Regions from separate parts of the Cellulosimicrobium sp. Marseille-Q8652 genome, predicted to be linked through region 2. Evidence: predicted binding sites of a transcription regulator. Region 2 holds the regulator's gene; each other region holds the start of a gene.
The links. The regulator Rex, encoded in region 2, represses fermentation and respiration genes when NADH is low (regulators of the CRP and FNR family bind a similar motif). The targets are predictions, from matches to a motif close to CTTGTGAANNNNTTCACAAG.

Region 1 (6,957 bases), on a different contig from region 2:
ACGGACGTCGCGCGCGTGATCGTCGACCGGCTCGGGTGGTCCGACGACCTGCCCGCCGTCGTGGAGCGCTTCCGCCTCGGGATCCTCGAGCACGTCGAGGCGTACCCGGGGGTGCTCGCCGCGCTCGACGCGCTGCGCGCCGCCGGGCACCGGGTCGTCGTCGTGACGAACGGCACGTCCGCGCAGCAGCGCGGGAAGATCGCACGGTGCGACGTCGCGCCCCACGTCGACGACGTGGTGGTCTCCGACGAGGAGCGGGTCGCCAAGCCGGACCCGCGCCTGCTCGAGATCGCGCTCGAGCGGGTCGGTGCCGGCTCCGTCGACCGGCGCGAGGTCTGGATGGTCGGCGACGCCGCCCACCTGGACGTCGCCGCGGGGCGGGCGGCGGGCGTGCGCACGGCGTGGGTCTCGCACGGGCACGCCCGGGCGGGCGGGGCGGAGCCCGACGTCGTCGGCGCGACGACGACCGAGACGCTGGCGCTCGCGGCGTCGGCGTCCCGGGTCGCGGCGACCGGCCCCGGGACCCCCGGCCCCCTCTAGCGGCCGCTCAGGAGTGCGTGACGCCGACCGCGCGCTCGACCACGACGCGCAGGTCGCCGCCCGACTCGGCGAACCACTCGCGCTGCCGCGCCGCACCGTTCCCGCGCGACCAGAGCCGGCCGAGCAGCTCGGTCACGGTGTCGAGGTCGTCCGTGTCGACGAGCGCCTCGCGCACGTGCGTGACGAGCTGCCCCACGACGTCGTGCGCGGGCGCCGGGCGCCACGTGAGCGGCGAGACGAGGTCCTCGGCGAGGCCCGAGCGACCGGCGCGCCACGAGGCGGTGCGCAGCAGCTCGGTGCGCAGCTCGGGCGCGGCCTTGCCCGCCGCCGCCTCGCGCGCCGCCGTCTCGACCAGCCCCCGGGCGAGCGCCGCGACGAGGGTCGCGGTGTCCGGGTCGAGGCACACGTCGGCGATGCGGATCTCGACGGTCGGGTACCGCGCCGAGAGCCGCGCGTCGAAGTACACCATCGCCTGGTCGAGGATCGTCCCCGTCGCCACGAGGGACGCGACGGCGTCGTGGTAGGCCTCCGGGGTCCCGAACGAGCGGGCGGGCCCCGACGTGGGCCACCGCGACCAGACCTGCGACCGGAAGCTCGCGTAGCCGCTGTCCTCGCCCTGCCAGTACGGCGAGTTGGTGCTCAGCGCGAGCAGGGTCGCGAGCCAGGGGCCGATCCGGTCGAGGACCGCGACGCCCTCGGTGTCGTCCACCACCGCGACGTGCACGTGGCAGCCGCTCGTGAGCTGCTCGCGCGCGGTGAGCCCGAACGCGGCCCGCGCCTCGAGGTAGCGCAGCCGGGCCACCGTGGTGCCCTCGAACGGCAGCGGCGACGTGGAGAGCGCGGCCACGCGCGCACCGACCCGGTCGGCCGCGTCCTGCGCCCGGGCACGCCCGGCGCGGATCTCCTTGGCGAGGTCCTCCATCTCGGTGCGCGGGTGCGTCGCCGTCTCCAGCTGCTCCTCCATGAACTCCGACTCCAGCGAGCCGGTCCCGCCGCCCTTGTCGGACGTGCCGGTCGCCTCCAGCGCCTCCTGCGCCTTGGCGACGGGCTGGCCGTCCTCGCCGACGAGCAGGAACTCTTCTTCCACACCTACGGTCCGTGTCACCCCGGAAGTGTCACACGGACGGGCCGTCCCCGCGCCGTCGGCGGGAGCCGGCGGGGCGACGTCGTCGTGACGACGGGCGGCTCCCGCCCCGGCAGCCTTGTGAACGTGGTCACAAGCGGCCGGATCGATCGGCCTCGAGGCCTCGAGATCGTTGAGATCCCGCCCTTCGGCGTCGGTGTGACCGGCTCGGGACCTAGGTCCTCGGGAGGGCCGGAACGGCCCCGTGACGCGCTCGCACTCCCTAGCCTGGAGGTGGCGACGGAGCCCGGGCAGGTCTTCCGGGCACCGGCCGGCGCGCGACCAGCGCGTCAGGCACGAAGGAGGTCCGATGACCAGCGTTTCCGAGGCACCGCGCACCGAGGGCGAGACCCGTCCCCAGACCGACGACGCCCGCGTCCCCGCCTGGGAGGGCTTCGTGGACGGTCCGTGGCGCGACCACGTCGACGTCCGTGACTTCATCCAGCGCAACTACCGCCCCTACACGGGCGACGCGTCGTTCCTCGAGGGCCCCACGGAGCGCACGACCGGCATCTGGTCGACGCTCTCGGCGATGTTCCCCGAGGAGCGCGAGAAGGGCGTCTACGACGTCGACCCGCACACCCCCGCGGGCATCACGGCGCACGCGCCCGGCTACATCGACCGGGACAACGAGATCGTCGTCGGCCTGCAGACCGACGCGCCGCTGCGGCGCGCGATCATGCCGAACGGTGGCTGGCGCATGGTCGAGGGCGCCCTGAAGACCTACGGCTACGAGGTCGACGAGACGCTGAAGAAGGTCTTCAGCGAGCACCGCAAGACGCACAACCAGGGCGTGTTCGACGTCTACCCGCCGAACGTCCGGGCCGCGCGCAGCTCGCACGTCATCACCGGGCTGCCGGACGCCTACGGGCGCGGCCGGATCATCGGCGACTACCGCCGCGTCGCGCTGTACGGCGTCGACGCTCTCGTCGCGGCGAAGAAGCTCGACAAGCTCGAGCTCGACACGCGCCCGTTCAGCGAGGCCGTCGTGCGCGAGCGCGAGGAGCACGCCGAGCAGATCCGTGCGCTCGGCGAGCTGAAGGCGATGGCCGCGTCCTACGGGTACGACGTCTCGGGACCGGCGACGAACGCCCGCGAGGCCGTGCAGTGGCTCTACTTCGCCTATCTCGCCGCCGTCAAGGAGCAGAACGGCGCCGCGATGTCGCTGGGCCGCACGTCGACGTTCCTCGACGTGTTCCTCGACCGCGACCTCGAGGCCGGCCGCATCACGGAGTCGCAGGCGCAGGAGATCGTCGACGACTTCGTCATCAAGCTGCGCATCGTGCGCTTCCTGCGCACGCCTGAGTACGACGCGCTCTTCTCCGGCGACCCCACGTGGGTGACCGAGACGATCGCCGGCATGGGCGAGGACGGCCGGCCGCTCGTCACGAAGAGCTCGTTCCGGTTCCTGCAGACGCTCTACAACCTGGGGCCCGCGCCGGAGCCGAACATGACCGTCTTCTGGAGCCCGGCGCTGCCGCAGGGGTTCAAGGACTTCTGCGCGCAGGTGTCGATCGACACGTCCGCCGTCCAGTACGAGTCGGACGAGCTCATCCGTGCGGCGTGGGGCGACGACGCGGCGATCGCGTGCTGCGTGTCCCCGATGCGGGTCGGCAAGCAGATGCAGTTCTTCGGCGCGCGCGTGAACCTCGCCAAGACGCTCCTGTACGCGATCAACGGCGGCCGGGACGAGATCACCGGCGCGCAGGTCTCGCCCGTGGCGGCCCCGGTCGAGGGCGACGTGCTCGACTACGACGACGTCATGGCGAAGTTCGACGCCACGATGGACTGGCTCGCCGCCACCTACGTCGAGGCGCTCAACTGCATCCACTGGTCGCACGACAAGTACGCGTACGAGCGGCTCGAGATGGCGCTGCACGACAAGGACGTGCTGCGGACCATGGCGTGCGGCATCGCCGGGCTCTCGGTCGCGGCCGACTCCCTCTCGGCCATCAAGCACGCGAAGGTCTCGGTCGTGCGCGACGAGCGCGGGCTCGTCGTCGACTACGTGACGGAGGGCGAGTACCCCAGCTACGGCAACGACGACGACCGGGCCGACGCGATCGCCGTCGACCTCGTCGAGCGCTTCATGGCGAAGGTGCGCACGCACCCGACGTACCGCGACGCGGTGCCGACGCAGTCGGTCCTGACGATCACCTCGAACGTCGTGTACGGCAAGGCGACGGGGAACACGCCCGACGGCCGCCGCGCCGGCGAGCCGTTCGCCCCGGGGGCCAACCCCATGAACGGGCGCGACACGCACGGCATGCTCGCCTCCGCGCTCTCGGTGGCCAAGCTCCCGTACGACGAGGCGCAGGACGGCATCTCGCTGACCAACACGGTGGTGCCGAGCGGACTCGGGCGCACGAAGGAGGAGCAGGTCACCAACCTCGCCGGCCTCCTCGACGCCTACGTCGGCTCGAACGGCTACCACATGAACGTCAACGTGCTGAACCGCGAGACGCTCCTGGACGCCATGGAGCACCCGGAGGAGTACCCGCAGCTGACGATCCGGGTGTCCGGGTACGCGGTGAACTTCGTCCGCCTCACGCGCGAGCAGCAGCTCGACGTGCTGTCGCGCACCTTCCACGGCGCGCTGTAGCCGCACCGCGCACCACGAGGAGACCTCATGACCGTCACCCTTCCCGCCCCCGCCGCCCGTACCGGGCGAGGCTGCGGCGTCCCCGAGGGCAGCGTGCCGCCCGACGACGCCGCGCGCCTCGAGGTGCCCGACGCCGCGGCGGACCCCGCGACGACGGGGTCGCCGGCGGGCCACGCCCGCCGGGCCGGCGCGGGGCTGGACGGGCTGACGGTCGCGGACGTGGACCGGGCCGACAAGCTCGCGGCGATGCGTGCGGGCGAGCTCGGCTCGGTCCACTCCTGGGAGCTCGTCACCGCGGTCGACGGCCCGGGGACGCGGCTCACGGTCTTCCTCAACGGGTGCCCGCTGCGGTGCCTGTACTGCCACAACCCCGACACGTTCGCGATGAAGGACGGCAGGCCCGTCACCGCGGACGAGCTCCTCGCGCGGGTGCGGCGCTACCTCCCGGTGTTCCGCGCCACGCACGGCGGGCTCACGCTCTCCGGCGGCGAGGTGCTCATGCAGCCCGCGTTCGCCGCACGGGTCCTGCGCGGCGCGAAGGAGATGGGCGTGCACACCGCGCTCGACACGTCCGGCTTCCTCGGCGCGAACGCGACCGACGCGATGCTCGACGACACGGACCTCGTGCTGCTCGACGTGAAGTCGGGCGACCCGGAGACCTACCGCCGCGTGACGAGCCGTGACCTCGGTCCCACGCTGCGGTTCGGGCGCCGGGTCGCCGAGCGCGGCCTCGACGGGCACGCGCCCGAGGTGTGGGTGCGGTTCGTCCTCGTCCCGGGCCTCACGGACGACGTCGCGAACGTCGAGAAGGTCGCGGAGCACGCGGCCTCGCTGAACGCGATCCGTCCGGGCACCGTGACGCGCGTCGAGGTGCTCCCGTTCCACCAGATGGGCCGCGACAAGTGGGACGCGCTCGGACGCACGTACGCGCTGGAGGACACGCCCGCGCCGTCGGCCGCGCTCACGGAGCGGGTCCGGGAGCAGTTCCGCGCGCACGGCCTGACGACGTACTGAACCGTGCCGCGGGTGGTTGATACCGTGCCGGTATCACTTCGCCGTGCTCCGGAGGTTCCCATGGCCATGACGTCGCGCCTCGACGACGGGGCGCAGGCTGCGCGGCTCGTCATGCCGCAGGACGACGCATGTGACCTCGTCGTCCAGGTCGCCGCAGACGAGATCGAGGAGGTGCCGACCGTCGCAGGCCGGCTCGGACCCCGCGTGATGCGTCCGCAGACGTGACCGAGGACGTGCCGCCACACCGTGACGTGGCAGCGGCGCGGCAGGCCGTCGACGACGGGGACGCGCTCGCCGCGTTGCTCGAGCGGTTCCTCGGTGCGCCGTCGGTGGCGCGCGAGCGCGTCCGCGCCGCGTTCGGGGACAGCCGTGAGGAGAAGGTCCTCGCGCACCTCGACGGCGTCGACGTGGCGGCGCTGCGCGACGTGACGCGCGAGCGGCTGCGCCTCGGCACGCTCACCGACGCCGGGGTCGCGATGGTCGGCGAGGTCGCGCGCCGGGGCCGACGAGGGCTCGAGCGCGTCCCGGGCGTCGGCCCGCAGACCGCGACCCACCTGCTCGCCGCGGCGGAGCAGGTGGCGCGCGCGGTGCGCGAGAGCCTGCGGTTCCGCATCGACCTCACCCCGACCGACCCCGTCGCGACCGCGCTCGTCCAGGCGCTGCACACGCTCGACCAGGCCGAGGCCGCCGTCGCACGGCACGGCGACCAGGCGCGGCGCGCGGTCGCCGAGCACGCCCGTGCGCACGACGACGCCCGCGTCGCGGCGAGCGGCGTGCGCCGGTTCTTCGCGTGGGGCGAGCGGCGCCGCCGGGCGTTCGCCGCCGTGGCGACCCTCGCCGCGCTGGGTGACGACGCGCGCACCACGGGCCTCGCCGAGGACGCGCACCGGGTGGTCGCGCTGCTGGCCGAGCCCGGGCGCCCGTACGACGTCTGGGAGGACTTCCGGCGCCGCTCGGCCGCGTACTACGCGCTGCTCGACGGCGTCGCTCCCACGGGCCGCGACCTCGCCGCGACCGAGGGCCACCTGCCGGCGGAGCTCGTCGAGCGCGTCCAGTCCCAGGCGCTCGACGAGACGCTCCTGCACGTCTCGCTGCGCGGGTACCAGGCGTTCGGCGCGCGGTTCGCGCTGGCGCAGGGACGCGTCGTCCTCGGCGACGAGATGGGTCTCGGCAAGACCGTCCAGGCGATCGCGGTGATCGCGCACCTCGTCGCGCGCGGTGCCACGCACGCGGTCGTCGTGTGCCCCGCGAGCGTCCTGACGGGCTGGGTGCGCGAGCTGCGCGCGCACTCGGCGCTCGCGGTCCACGCGCTGCACGGCGCGTCGCGCGAGGAGGAGGAGGCGGCGTGGCGCACGCGCGGCGGCGTCGCCGTCACGACGTTCGCCGGGCTGCGCGCCGCCGGACCGGAGTCGTTCACCGTGGCGGGGCCGGCCGTCGTCGTGGTCGACGAGGCGCACTACGTGAAGAACCCCGCGGCGAAGCGGTCCCTCGCCGTCGCGGCGCTCGTCGCCGGGACGCCGCACGCGCTGCTCCTCACGGGCACGCCGATGGAGAACCGGGTGGAGGAGTTCCGCACGCTCGTCGGCTACCTCCGGCCCGCGCTCGCCGCCGATCTCGACGCCGCCGCGGGCGCCGCCGGTCCCGAGGCGTTCCGTCGCGCCGTCGCGCCGGTCTACCT
Region 2 (6,957 bases):
GAGGCGAACGAGACGAGGCCGGCGAGGATCGCGACGGGCACCGCGAGGAGCATCGACCCGCTGAAGACCGTCGTGGCGAACGTGTCGCCGACGTCGGTCGCGAGCGCGGGGAGGTAGGACACGGTCAGCCGTCCGCCGCCGGCTCGGCGAGCACGTCGTCGACGAGAGCGCCGAGCGTCGTGCCCTCGACGAGGCCGATGACGCGCGCGGCGACCCGTCCCTCGCGGTCGAGCACGACGGTCGACGGCACGGCCTGGAGCGGCACCGTGCCCGAGAGCGCGGCGACGACCTCGCCGCTGCGGTCGTCGATCGAGGGATAGGGCACCTCGAACGTGCGCTGGAACGCCTGGGCGGCCCCCGCCTCGTCCGTGGTGTTGATCCCGACGACACGGACGCCGTCGGCCTCGCGCTCGTTCGCGAGCTCCACGAGGTCCGGGGCCTCGGCACGGCACGGCGCGCACGCCGCGTACCAGGTGTTGAGGACCACGACGTCGCCCCGCCACGTGCTCGTGTCGACGGCCTCGCCCTCGTAGTCGGTGCCGGTGAGCGTGACGGCCTCGCCGCGGTCGCCCGCGTCCCACGTGCGGACGGAGCCGTCGCCGGAGACGTAGCCCTGCCCGACCACGTCGGTCGTCGCGCCGGACTCCTGGGCGCACGCCGACAGGGTCGTCACGGCGACGAGGGCGAGCCCGGTCGCCGCGAGCGCACGCGCGCGGGTTCGGGGACGGGCGGTCACGACGGCATCACGGGGGGAACTGTCCCGCTCGAACCTGAGCGGGCGCTGAGAGCCGACCCGGCAAACCGGTCAGAACGGGCACCCGTCACGCGCGACATGACGGACGTCACGCTCCGGCGACCTGGGAGGCCCCCGGGAGGAGGTCCGCGACGGGCTCGGAGTAGTGGATCCCCACGAGGCGGTCGTCCTCGAACCGGAGCGACGTGAGGGACGCCAGCGCGCACTCGCGCTTGCGCGGGTCGTGCCACAGCCGCCGGTTCTCGAAGCTGAGCCGCGTGAGCCAGACGGGCAGCTGGTGGCTGACGAGCAGCGCCTCGTGCCCCGACGCCTTGTCCCGCGCGTCCGCGACGGCGGCGCGCATGCGCGCGACCTGCTCGACGTACGGCTCGCCCCACGACGGACGCAGCGGGTTCCACAGGTACCGCCAGTGCTGCGGGTGGCGCAGCGAGCCGTCCCCGACGCCGAACGTCATGCCCTCGAAGTGGTTGGCGGCCTCGATGAGCCGCTCGTCGGTCCCGAGCTCGACGCCGAACGCCTCCGCGGCGGGCGTCGCCGTCTCCTGGGCCCGCTGGAGCGGGGACGCGACGACCACGGTGAGGTCCGCCCGGGGCCGGGACGCGCCGTCGGGCCCGGGCTCGCCCGCGAGGTGCGCGGCGACGCGTCGTGCCATCTCGTGGCCGCGCTCGGACAGGTGGTAGCCGGTGATGCGGCCGTACAGGACGCCGTCGGGGTTGTGGACCTCGCCGTGGCGCAGCAGGTGGACGGTGGTGGAGACCATGGGTCCAGTATCGGCGATGGTCGGTGGCGCCCGCGTGTCAGACGTCGCGCTCCGCCTTGCACGCGTCGGCGACGGCGACCATCGCCTCCCCGAGGGCCCGGAACTGCTCGGGAGTCAGGACGTCCACCATGTACCGCCGGACGGCGGCGACGTGCGTCGGCGCCGCCGCCACGAGCGCGTCGTAGCCCTCCGGGGTCATCACGCAGTTCACGCCCCGCCGGTCGCCGACGCTCGCCGACCGGCGCACGAGCCCACGCGCCTCCATCCGCGCGACGGTGTGCGTCACGCGGCTGCGCGAGCGTGCGAGACCCTCCGCGAGCGCGGACATGCGCAGGGTGTGGTCCGGGCTCTCGGAGAGACGGACGAGGAGCTCGTACTCGTTGAGGGACACCGACGAGCGCTCCTCGTGGTCACGGCTCAGCGCCTCGATGAAGCGCACCGTGCCGTCGAGATAGGCGCGCCACTGCCGCTGCTGCTCGGCGTCGAGCCAGCGGGGTTCGAGCGCCGCGGCCGGGCGGGTGGCGGGCTGGCTGGTCATGCGGTCCTCGGGCTGTGCATCCGGTCCTCGGGTGGTCTGTCGGGGCGTCGTGACGATTCTTCCATCACCGGGAATAGACGGAGCACGGGGTCGCGTTGATACCGGCGACTGTGATTGAATCTTCAACCATTGGACTTCCTCCCGGGACCCACCGCGAGGCACCGCACGTCACCGATCTGAAGGAGCCACCCATGGCCACGCCGCTGCCCTCCGGCCTCACCGCCGGTACCTACGCCATCGACGCCTCGCACTCGCAGGCCGCCTTCACCGTCCGCCACGCCGGCATCTCGAAGGTCCGCGGGACGCTCGCGATCACCGGCGGGACGATCGCCGTGGGCGACGACCTCGACTCCTCGACGGTCTCCGCCGAGCTCGACGCCGCGTCGGTGAGCACCGGCGACGCGAACCGCGACAACCACCTGCGCAGCGCCGACTTCTGGGACGCGGAGAGCAAGCCGACGTGGACCTTCGCGTCGCGCAGCATCCGGGGCGACGGCGACGACTACGTCATCGCCGGTGACCTCACCATCAACGGCGTGACCAAGCCGGTCGAGCTCGAGGCCGAGTTCGCGGGCACCGCGACCGACCCCTTCGGCAACGCGCGCGCCGGGTTCGAGGCGAAGACGGAGATCTCCCGCAAGGAGTTCGACCTCACCTGGAACGCCGCGCTCGAGACCGGCGGCGTGCTCGTCGGCGACAAGATCAAGATCACGCTCGACGTCTCGGCCATCAAGCAGGCCTGACCCGACCGACCACCGCCATCGGCCAGCCCCCGCCCGGCCGGTGAGCGGTTCGGCCGCCCCCCCGGGGCGGCCCGAGAGAGGCCGCGTGCTCCCCCGCACGCGGCCTCTCGTCGTCTCCCCGGACCTTCGCACCGTCCGGCGCAGGCCTCAGCGGTCCGCGGCCGCGAGGGCGCGCGCCTGCGAGTGGAACGCGAGGATCTGCAGCTCGCTGCCGACGTCCACCCCGCGCACGTCGACGTCCGCGGGGACCTGCAGCGCGCGCGGCGCGAAGTTGAGGATCTCCTTGACGCCCGCGGCGACGACGCGGTCCGTCACCGCCTGCGCGTGCGCGGCCGGCGTCGCGAGGACGACGATCGTCACGTTCTCGCGGGCCACGACGTCCTCGAGCGCGTCCACGTGCTCCACGACGATCCCCGCGGCGCGCGTCCCCACCACCTCGGGCGACGCGTCCAGCAGGGCCGCGACGTGGAACCCCCGCTGCTCGTAGCCCGAGTAGTTCGCGAGCGCGTGCCCGAGGTTCCCGATCCCGACGATGGCGATCCGGTGCTCGTCGACGAGCCCCAGCGCCTCGGTGATGTACTGCGCCAACGAGTCGACGTCGTAGCCGACGCCCCGCGTCCCGAACGACCCGAGGAACGACAGGTCCTTGCGCAGCTGTGCCGGGCCCACGCCCGACAGCTCCGCGAGCTCGACCGACGACGTCGTCGTCACCCCGCGCGCGACGAGGTCGCGCAGCGCTCGCAGGTAGGAGGGGAGCCGCGCCACCGTGGCGCTCGGGATCCCCGGGACCGTCACCTCACCGACAAACTGCTCAGCCACCTGCCACCACCGTCGTCCCGGGACCGTCCTCGTCGACGGTCGCTCGTGCGTACCCGGTGCCGATCATCCCAGGTCCGGGCGCGCGCCCGAAATCCGTCCCACGGCGCGCGCCAGGCGACGCGCGTCGACGCGCCAGAACCCCTGCTGCACACCGGCGACCGTGACGACCGGCACGTACTCGCCGTACTGCTCGCGCACCGCCGGGTCCGTCGCCGGGTCGTCGAGGTCCACCTCGGCCCACGCCACGCCCGCGTCGTCGCACACCTCGCGGACGACGACCCGTGCGTCGTCGCACAGGTGGCACCCGGCGCGGCCGTACAGCACGACGGGGACGGGTGGTCCGGACGGGTCCGGCCGACCGGACGGCTGGGCGGCGCTCACCGTCCCAGGGTAGAGGCACGCCTCACGGGCGCCGATAGAGTGGGCGGCATGCCGACGTCCCCCGGGCAGCCGCCCGCCCGCCGCACGGCGGCGTTCTTCGACGTCGACAACACGATCATCCGCGGCGCGTCCTCGTTCCACCTCGCGCAGGCCCTGTACCGCCGGGAGTTCTTCTCCACGACCGACCTCGTCCGGTTCGCCGCGCACCAGGCGCGCTACCTCGCGCTCGGCGAGAGCCGCAAGCAGATCGACCGCATCCGCTCGCGTGCGCTCGACCTCATCGCCGGCCGGTCCGTCGCCGAGATCACCGCGATCGGCGAGGAGGTGTACGACACCGTCCTGTCGCTCCGCATCTACCCCGGGACGCGCCGCCTCCTCGACGAGCACCTCGCCGCGGGCCACGACGTGTGGCTCGTGTCCGCGACCCCGGTCGAGATCGGCGAGCTCATCGCCCGCCGCCTCGGCACCACCGGCGCCCTCGGGACCGTCGCCGAGCACGAGGACGGCTTCTACACGGGCCGGCTCGTCGGCGACCTCATGCACGGGCGCGCGAAGGCCGCGGCCGTCGCCGCCCTCGCCGAGCGCGAGGGCATCGACCTCGAGGCCTCCTACGCCTACGGCGACTCGCTCAACGACGTCGCCATGATGAACGAGGTCGGGCACCCGTGCCCCATCAACCCCGACGCGCGGCTGCGCCGGCACGCGCAGGACGTCGGCTGGCCCATCCGGGAGTTCCGGGGGCGTCGGCGGCGCGTCGCCCGCAGCGGTGTCCGGACCGCGAGCTGGGCCGGTGCCGTGTGGGCGGGGGCGCTCGTGCTGCGGTCCGTGCGCCGGGCCGTCGACCGGCGCATCGCGCGGCTCTGACCGCCGGTCACGCTCGCACGTCACGACCGCAGAGCGTCCCGGCGCGTGCGGTGCCGTGCCGGACGCAGCGAGCCCGGCCGCCCCTGTCGGGGCGCCGGGCTCGGCGGTCGGTGCGCGTCAGGACGCGCGCGACGTCACTTCTTGTTACGGCGCTGGTGACGCGTCTTGCGAAGCAGCTTGCGGTGCTTCTTCTTGGCCATACGCTTGCGGCGCTTCTTGATGACGGAGCCCATACGGTCCTCGCAATGCTTGTCGGTGCTGTTCGGCAGCTGATCGGCTGGTCGGCGGCCGGCGACGGTACGTTCCGAACCGGTCGAGCGACTGCCGTGGGGTCCACGGTTGATCAGGTTTCGTGGACCACGAGCCGACCAACACGAGAGAAATCCGCCCCTTAGCCTACCTGCTCGCGCCGGTGGCCTCGAACGCGCGCGGTTCGCGGTCCGGTCGGGCGCCGGTGGGCCGGTCGCCGTGACCGCTGGGCACGTCAGTCGAAGTGCGGGTCGAGCCCGAGGTGCGGGAAGACGGCCCGACGGGTCGCGAGGACGGCGCGGTCGACGGCGTCGTCGGGGTCGAACCCGGCGCTCCACCGGCGCCACGTGACGTCGGGCCCGAAGGACGGCGGCGCGTCGTGGCCCGCGACGTCGGCGACGAGCTCGCGCCACGGCGCGGGCAGCTCGCGGTCGGCCGCGACGGGCGCGTGGACCACCTCGCCCACGACGGCCGACCACACGAGCGGCACGACGCGCGCGACGGCGTAGCCGCCGCCCCCGAGCGCGAGCCAGCGACCGCCGCTCAGCTCGTGCGCGAGGTCGTGCATCCCGGCCGCCGCCGCGCGCTGCGCGGCCACGGACACGTCGAGGTCGGACAGCGGGTCGTCCCCGTGGGCGTCGCACCCGTGCTGCGTGACGAGCACGTCCGGGCGGAACGCCCGCAGCACCGGCGGCACGACGGCGTCGACGGCACGCAGCCACCGCGCGCCGTCGGTGCGGCGCGGGAGCGCGACGTTGACCGCCGTGCCCTCGGCGCCCGGCCCGCCCACGTCCGTCGCGTGCCCGGTGCCGGGGAAGAGGGTCGCGCCGCTCTGGTGCACGGACACGGTGAGGACGCGCGGGTCGTCCCAGAAGACCTCCTCGACGCCGTCCCCGTGGTGGGCGTCGAGGTCGACGTACGCGACGCGCCCGACGCCCTCGTCGAGCAGGCGTCGGATCGCGACGGCGGCGTCGTTGTACACGCAGAACCCGGACGCGGCACCGGGCTTCGCGTGGTGCATGCCCCCGGCCACGTTCACCGCGTGCACGGCCGTGCCCGACGCGAGGGCGCCCGCCGCCGCCCACGAGCCCCCGACGATGCGCGCCGCCGCCTCGTGCATGCCCGCGAAGACGGGGTCGTCCTCCGTCCCGAGCCCGCGGTGCGGGTCGGTGGTGCCCCGGTCCGACGCCGCGCGGACCGCGGCGACGTACGCGGCGTCGTGCACGAGGGCGAGCACGGCGTCGTCCGCGGGCTCCGGGCCGACGACGTCGACGTGCTCGCCGTCGAGGAGCCCGAGGTCGCGCACGAGGCGCATCGTCAGGTCGAGCCGGGTCGGCGCCATGGGGTGTCCGGGGCCGAAGTCGTACCGGAGCAGCTCGGGGCCCCAGACGACCTGTGCGCGGCAGGTCCCGTCGTCGGCCACCTCGGTGGCACGTGAGGGCGTCGGGTCGCTGCTGGGCATGGCTCACGGTATCGCCCGGTGGGGCGACATGACGCGCCCCGGGCCGCGTGGCAGAGTTGCGCTCGTGGTGCGACCGAAGCCTGTGTGGGGGGACCGATGCCGTCAGGGCTGACCGGTCGCCTCTTCAAGGGGCGCGAGATCGTCGACCGCCTCGCCCGCCAGTCCCCCGCCCGGCTCGCCGTGACGGTCTTCGCGGCGGTCATCGCGCTGTTCACGGCGCTCCTGCTCGCGCCGTGGGCGACGGCGTCGGGCCGCTCCGCGCCGTTCGTCGACGCCCTCTTCACCGCGACGTCCGCCGTGTGCGTCACCGGCCTCGTGGTCGTGCCGACGGGGACGTACTGGTCCTTCTACGGGCAGGTCGTCATCCTCGTCGGGATCAAGGTCGGC
Region 3 (6,957 bases), on a different contig from region 2:
TGCTCGCGGACGATGTCGCGTGCGCGGGCGAGGTGCGGGCGCGGCATGCTCGGGAACAGGTGGTGCTCGATCTGGAAGTTCAGGCCGCCCATGAGGATGTTCATGAACCATCCGCCGCGGATGTTGCGCGACGTGAGCACCTGCTTCGACAGGAAGTCGATCTTGCTGTCCTCGGGGATGATCGCCATGCCCTTGTGGTTCGGTGCGAACGACGCGCCCATGTACACGCCGAACACGGCGAGCTGGATCGCGAGGAAGGCGAACGCCATGCCGAGCGGGAGCGCCCAGAAGATCACGGCGACGTAGGTCGCGAGGCGCACGGTGATGACCGCGAGCTCGGTCATCCGCGTGCGCAGGTCGGCGCGGACGGCGTTGCCGGTGATGAGGCTGCGGAACGCCGTGACGTGGAGGTTGAGCCCCTCGAGGGTCAGCAGCGGGAAGAACAGCCAGCCCTGGTAGCGGTTGATGAACGCCTTGATGCCGGTGGCCCGGCTGGCGTCGTCGCCGAGGAAGACGATGACGTCCGGGTCGATGTCCGGGTCCTTGCCACGGCGGTTCGGGTTCGCGTGGTGGCGCGTGTGCTTGTTCATCCACCACGAGTAGCTGATGCCCACGACCGCGTTGGCGAGGATCTTGCCGACCCGGTCGTTGACGGGGCCCGACGCGAACACCTGGCGGTGCGACGCCTCGTGCGCGACGAAGGCGAACTGCGTGAAGATCAGCCCGAGCGCCGCGGCCATGAGGAGCTGGAACCATGAGTCGCCCAGCAGGACGAAGCCCGTGACGACGCCGCCCAGGGCGAGCGTCAGGACACCGAGCGTCCACAGGTAGTAGCCCTGAGCGCGCTCGAGGAGTCCGGCGTCACGCACGGTCCGCGACAGTGCGGTGTACGTGCTGGTGACGGCTGCGCCGTCCTCGGACTTCGGTCGGGTGGCTCGGAAGCCCGGTTGGACGACGGCAGAGGTCATGTGCATCCTTGCGGCGATCGGTTCGACTTCCCAGCCGTGACGATGAGCGGGTGCTCGTGGTGCAGATGGCCCGATCCTACGGGACCGTAGGTTGTTCGCAACGGTCGGCCACGTGAAGAAGCCGCGAAGGCCTGTCAGGCGGCGTGTCGGAACGTGTGCCGGAACTCCGTGGGCGTGACCCCCACGGTCCGCCGGAAGTGGTGGCGCAGCAGGGCCGCGGACCCGAAGCCGCACCGGCGCGCGACGTCCTCGAGGTCGGCCCGCGACTCCTCGAGGAGCGTCTGGGCGTGCGCGACACGCTGGGCGGTGAGCCACGCGAGCGGCGTCGTGCCCGTCTGGGCGACGAACGTCCGCGCGAACGTCCGCTCCGACGTGTGCGCGCGGCGCGCGAGGTCGCCGACCGTCAGGGGCTCGTCGAGGTGCTCCGTCATCCAGTCGAGCAGCTCGGCGAACGAGTCCTCCTCGGCGGCCGGGACGGGGCGCTGGACGAACTGCCGCTGACCGCCCTCGCGCTGCGGCGGGACGACCATGCGCCGTGCGATGACGTTCGCGACGCGCGAGCCGAGCTCGCGCCGGACGAGGTGCAGGCACGCGTCGATCCCGGCGGCCGTCCCCGCGCTCGTGATGAGGTCGCCGTCGTCGACGAACAGCACGTCGGGGTCGATGTCCAGCGTGGGGTGGCGGCGGCGGAGCTCCTCGGCGTGCATCCAGTGGGTCGTGACGCGACGGCCGTCGATCACGCCCGCGGCCGCCAGCACGAACACGCCCGAGCAGACGCTGAGCAGGGTCGCGCCGCGCGCCGACGCCCGGCGCAGGGCGTCGAGCACCGCCTCGGGGTAGTGGCTGCCGATGCGGATGGCCGGCACCACCACGAGGTCGGCGTCGTCGACCGCGTCGAGGCCGAGCGCGGGGACCACCTGGGCGCCCACCGAGGTGCGCACGGGCTCGCCCGCGACGGGGCCGCAGACCCGGAAGTCGAAGCGCGGGACGCCCTGGTCGCTGCGGTCGAGGCCGAAGACCTCGCAGACGACGCCGAACTCGAACGGGGCCAGGCCGTCGCTCACGACGGCCGCGACGGTGCGGATCATGGCCCGACCCTAGACGCCTGGCGGGATCTTGTCGATACCCGTCAGTCCTGCCACTCGTGGCGTGGGTCGGGCCCGACGATGCTCGAGCCATGGACATCCTCTGGGGCGTGATCGCCCTCCTCGTCGTCGTCGGCTCGACGGTCGTGGCCCTCGCGGTGCGCCGCGAGGACCCGGCGCGCCCGTGGTTCCCCGCCGGGTCCGGCGAGGTGCCGGGCGCTCGGGAGCTCGACCGTCGCTGAGTCGTGCACCGTGGCCTCGCGCCCGGGACGCGAGACGGCCCGGACCTCCGTGGAGGGCCGGGCCGTCGTCGCGGTGTGCCGTCGCGTCAGGCGCGCGTCGAGACGTCGAGGTCGGCGTCGCCGGTGAGCTGGTCGAGGCCCTCGAGCTCCTCCGCCTCCCACGGCGCCTGGCCGAGGCTCGGGATCATCGTCGCGAGCTCGGGGCGCCACTTGGTGAAGCGGTTCGGGAAGCAGCGCTCGAGCAGGTCGATCATCGCCGGGACGGCGGTCGAGGCGCCGGGGGAGGCGCCGAGCAGGCCGGCGATCGAGCCGTCCGCCGCGGCGATGACCTCGGTGCCGAACTCGAGGACGCCCTTGCCGTCCTCGTCCTTCTTGATCACCTGGACGCGCTGGCCCGCGGTGATGGTCTCCCAGTCCTTGGGGTGCGCCGTCGGCATGAAGCCCTGGAGCGCCGTGAACTTCGTCTCGGGGCTCGCGAGGACCTGCCCGACGAGGTACTGCGTCAGGTCGAGGTTCTTGATGCCCGCGCCGACCATCGACCCCAGGTTGTGCAGGCGCAGCGACGTGAACAGGCCGAGGTACCGGCCCTTCTTGAGGTACTTGGGGCTGAACCCGGCGTACGGGCCGAACATGAGATAGCTCTTGCCGTCGACGACGCGCGTGTCGAGGTGCGGCACGGACATCGGCGGGGAGCCGACGTCGGCCTTGCCGTAGACCTTGGCCTGGTGCTGCGCGACGAGCTCCGGGTCGTCCGTGCGCAGGAACTCGCCGCTGATCGGGAAGCCGCCGTAGCCCTTGGCCTCGGGGATGCCGGCCTTCTGCAGGAGCGGCAGGGCGCCGCCGCCGGCGCCGACGAAGACGAAGCGCGCCTCGACCGTCGAGCGGCGCGCGGGCGCGTTCCACGACCGGTCCTTGACCGTGAGGCGCCAGCGGCCGTCCTTGGTCTTCCTGAGGTTCTTCACCTCGTGCTCGAGGAACAGCTGCGTGCCGCTCGCCACCAGGTGGTCGACGAGCTGCTGCGTGAGAGCGCCGAAGTCGACGTCGGTGCCGCTCGTGGCGCGCGTCGCGGCGATCGGCTCGTCGCCGTCGCGCTCCGCGACGAGGAGGGGCGCCCACTGCGCGACGACCGCCGGGTCGTCGGAGAACTCGAGCTCGCTGAACAGCGGGTGCTGGCGCAGCGTCTCGAAGCGGCGGCGCAGGTAGTCGACGTTCTCCGCGCCGCGCACGAACGTCATGTGCGGGGTGCGCGAGATGAAGCTCGCCGGCTGGGGGAGCGCGCCCGTCGTGAGCAGGTGGTGCCAGAACTCGCGCGAGACCTCGAACTGCTCGTTGATCGCCACCGCCTTGGTGATGTCGATCGAGCCGTCCGGCCGCTCGGGCGTGTAGTTGAGCTCGCACAGGGCGGCGTGGCCGGTCCCGGCGTTGTTCCAGGGGTTCGACGACTCCTGCGCGACCGCGTCCAGGCGCTCGTAGACGCGCACCGTCCAGGACGGCTCCAGGACGTTGATGAGTGCGCCCAGGGTGGCACTCATGATGCCACCGCCGATGAGGGCTACGTCGATCTGGTCTGCGGTGCTTGCGGGGTTGCTCGCTCGACTCGACACACGCCGATTCTACGCTTGTGACAGAGTGCACAAACTGTGCGGTGCGTCACGGGCGTGCGTCACATTCCTCGGGGACCAAGGTCCCGGAGGACCGGGGAGGACGGCTGTCCTCGGGGCGGTGGCGGGCCCGTCACGGCCAGAGAAGAGACCTCGTCCAGCCGCCGGAGGGTGCCGCGGCGGGCGACGAGGGTGTCGCGGACGGGGTGTAGCGCAGCCGGACCTGGCCCTCGCTCGTCGACGCCCAGAACTCGACGGCCGTCGCCTCGAGCGCGAACGCGGACCAGGTGTCGAGGACGAGCCCCGGTTCCGCGCGCACCCGTCCGAGCGCGGCGTCCCACGCCTCGCGGTACGCGCTGAGCGAGGGGAGCGGCGCGCTCTGCGTCCCGGCGAGCGCCGTCGCGCGCGACGCCTCCGACCGCGCCAGGAAGTCCGCCGCGGAGGCCTCGGCGCCGAGCGGCACGACGGGGCCGCGGACCCGGACCTGTCGACCGTGCTCGCGCCACAGGAAGGTCAGCGCCGCGTGGGGGTTCTGCCCGAGCGCGACGCCCTTGGGCGAGTCGGAGCGCGTCGCGAAGAACCAGCCGCCCGGTCCGACGTCCTTGAGGATCAGCGTGCGGGCGTCCACCCGGCCGCCGGCGTCGGCGGTCGAGAGCGTCGCCGCGTGCGGGGCCGGCAGCCCGGCGTCGATCGCCTCCTCGAGCCACGCGACGAAGAGGTCGACCGGGTCGTCCGGCGCGGCGTCGGGGTCGAGGCCCGGGCGCTCGTCACCGAAGACCGGCAGGGCACGCAGGCGCTCGCGGAGCGACGCTCCCTCGCCCCCCTGCGGTCGTGCGCGACCGTCCGCCTCGTCGGCCTGCTCGCTCACGGCGTCTCCCCTCGTCGGCTGCACGCCGAGCATGTCACGGCGCGGTGCACCGCTCGGTCGGTACGTCATGGACATCCGGTCGTACCGTAGGCGGGTGACGGTGCCGCAGCGCGTGCTGGTCGTGGCGATCCTCGCGTCGTTCGTCTCGTTCCTGGACGGCTCGGTGGTCAACGTCGCGCTGCCCGCGATCTCGGACGAGCTGACGACGGGGCCCGTCACCGGCCTCGCGCTCCAGCAGTGGGTCGTGGACGCGTACATGATCACGCTCGGGGCCCTCATCCTCCTCGCGGGATCCCTGTCGGACGTGCACGGCCGTCGCAAGGTCATGGCGGTGGGGCTCGTCGGGTTCGCCGTGACCTCGGTCGCGTGCGCGCTCGCGCCCGACGGGCTGGTCCTCGTCGTCGCCCGCGGGCTCCAGGGCGTCGCGGGCGCGCTGCTCGTCCCGAGCTCTCTCGCCATGATCATCTCCACGTTCGACGGCGAGCGGCAGTCGCGCGCGATCGGCTCCTGGACCGCGTGGACGAGCACGGCGTCGATCGTCGGGCCGCTGCTCGGCGGTGTCCTCGTCGACGCGTTCTCGTGGCGCTGGGTGTTCTGGATCAACGTGCTGCCGGTCGCGGTGACGCTGTGGCTGCTGCGCGGCATCCCGCGCAGCGCCGCCGAGGAGGACGGATCCGCGGCGGGGCGGCGGATCGACACGCTGGGTGCCACCCTCGCGGCCGTCGGCCTCGCCGGGACCGTGTTCGCGCTCATCGAGCAGGGACGCTTCGGGTGGTCCAGCCCGGTCGTGTGGGGGCCGGCCGTCGTCGGCGTGGCCTGCCTCGTCGCGTTCGTGGTCTGGGAGCTGCGGGCACCGGACCCGATGCTCCCGCCGAGGCTGTTCACGGTGCGCAACTTCGCGTGGGGCAACCTGGCGACGGCAGCGATCTACGGCGCGCTCTACTTCGGCGGGTTCGTCGTCACGGTGTTCCTCCAGCAGGTCGGCGGCTACAGCGCGACGCAGGCAGGGCTCGCCCAGGTGCCGATCACGCTGCTCCTCCTCGCCCTCTCGACCCGGTTCGGAGCGCTCGCGGGCCGCTACGGCCCGCGCCTGTTCATGACGGTCGGGCCGATCGTCGGCGGGGTCGGCTACCTCCTGCTGCTCACCACCACGGAGGACGCCGTGTACGTGACCCAGGTGCTTCCGGGCCTCGTGGTCTTCGGCCTGGGCCTCGCGATGACCGTCGCGCCGCTGACGTCCGCGATCCTCGGGTCCATCCCCGCGGCCGACGCCGGCATCGGGTCCGCCGTGAACAACGCGGTGTCGCGCGTCGCCGGGCTGGTCGTCATCGCGATGGCGGGCGTGATCGTCGGCGGCGTGCTGGACCTCGACGGCTTCCACCGCTCGCTGCTGGTCACCGCTGCCCTCCTCGTGCTCGGCGGCGTGCTCAGCTTCGTCGGCATCCGCAACGAGCGCGTGCGAGGAGCGTCGGCCGGGCGATGAGCACCGTGCTCGGCCGTGGGGCCGGACCGACCCGCGGTGCGGGCGCGCCGTCAGCGGACCACCTGGAGACGGTGCGTCGAGGTGTTGAGGCGGCGGGCGCCGTCGGGCACGTCCGGCGGGAACGCGACGACGATGTCCTCGATGCGCACCCCGAACCGGCCCGGGAGGTAGATGCCCGGCTCGACGGAGAAGCACATCCCGGGCTCGATCGGCCGCTCCTCGCCCTCGACCATGTACGGCGGCTCGTGGGTCGTCGTGCCGATGCCGTGCCCCGTGCGGTGCACGAACTGCTCGCCGTAGCCGGCGTCGGTGATGACGGCGCGCGCCGCCCGGTCCACGTCCTGGCACGTCGCGCCGGGCCGGACCGCGTCGACCCCGGCCTGCTGCGCGCGCCGCACGACCTCGTGGACCGCGCGCTGCTCGGCGAGCGCCGTCTCGGCGCCGCCGTCGACGAGGACGGTGCGGCTCGTGTCCGACCCGTACCCGGCACGGAGCCCGCCGAAGTCGAGCACGACCAGGTCGCCGGGCTCGATGACGCGGTCGTCGGGCTCGTGGTGCGGGTCAGCACCGTTCGGTCCCGAGCACACGAGCGTGAAGTCGACCTGCTCGTGGCCGTGCGCGCGCAGGAAGCGGTCGAGGTCCGCGGCGACCTCGGTCTCGCGACGACCGGCGAACGGCACCCGCAGCACGTCGGCGAACGCGGCGTCGGC

Region 1: pflB (formate C-acetyltransferase) is a predicted target of Rex. The motif match lies at 1,742-1,761, and genes of this name have one in related genera.
Region 3: mqo (malate dehydrogenase (quinone)) is a predicted target of Rex. The motif match lies at 3,914-3,933, and genes of this name have one in related genera.

Annotation. Positions count from the first base shown of each region.
Region 1 covers NZ_CBCOPS010000002.1:1,515,718-1,522,674, reverse strand. The annotation lists gene ACWPWV_RS16780 (HAD family hydrolase) at 1-540, shown strand, start outside; gene ACWPWV_RS16775 (carboxylate-amine ligase) at 548-1,627, opposite strand; gene pflB (formate C-acetyltransferase) at 1,974-4,265, shown strand; gene pflA (pyruvate formate-lyase-activating protein) at 4,293-5,279, shown strand; gene ACWPWV_RS16760 (hypothetical protein) at 5,340-5,504, shown strand; gene ACWPWV_RS16755 (DEAD/DEAH box helicase) at 5,531-6,957, shown strand, end outside.
Region 2 covers NZ_CBCOPS010000001.1:540,557-547,513, forward strand. The annotation lists gene ACWPWV_RS02410 (cytochrome c biogenesis CcdA family protein) at 1-53, opposite strand, end outside; gene ACWPWV_RS02415 (TlpA family protein disulfide reductase) at 125-736, opposite strand; gene ACWPWV_RS02420 (histidine phosphatase family protein) at 843-1,514, opposite strand; gene ACWPWV_RS02425 (MarR family winged helix-turn-helix transcriptional regulator) at 1,552-2,052, opposite strand; gene ACWPWV_RS02430 (YceI family protein) at 2,244-2,795, shown strand; gene ACWPWV_RS02435 (redox-sensing transcriptional repressor Rex) at 2,943-3,614, opposite strand; gene ACWPWV_RS02440 (glutaredoxin family protein) at 3,678-3,995, opposite strand; gene ACWPWV_RS02445 (HAD family hydrolase) at 4,044-4,859, shown strand; gene ACWPWV_RS02450 (30S ribosomal protein bS22) at 4,994-5,092, opposite strand; gene ACWPWV_RS02455 (acetoin utilization protein AcuC) at 5,344-6,570, opposite strand; gene ACWPWV_RS02460 (TrkH family potassium uptake protein) at 6,667-6,957, shown strand, end outside.
Region 3 covers NZ_CBCOPS010000002.1:794,927-801,883, forward strand. The annotation lists gene ACWPWV_RS13370 (fatty acid desaturase family protein) at 1-968, opposite strand, end outside; gene ACWPWV_RS13375 (helix-turn-helix domain-containing protein) at 1,103-2,056, opposite strand; gene ACWPWV_RS13380 (hypothetical protein) at 2,146-2,295, shown strand; gene mqo (malate dehydrogenase (quinone)) at 2,382-3,899, opposite strand; gene ACWPWV_RS13390 (pyridoxine/pyridoxamine 5'-phosphate oxidase) at 4,030-4,764, opposite strand; gene ACWPWV_RS13395 (DHA2 family efflux MFS transporter permease subunit) at 4,832-6,247, shown strand; gene ACWPWV_RS13400 (aminopeptidase P family protein) at 6,298-6,957, opposite strand, start outside.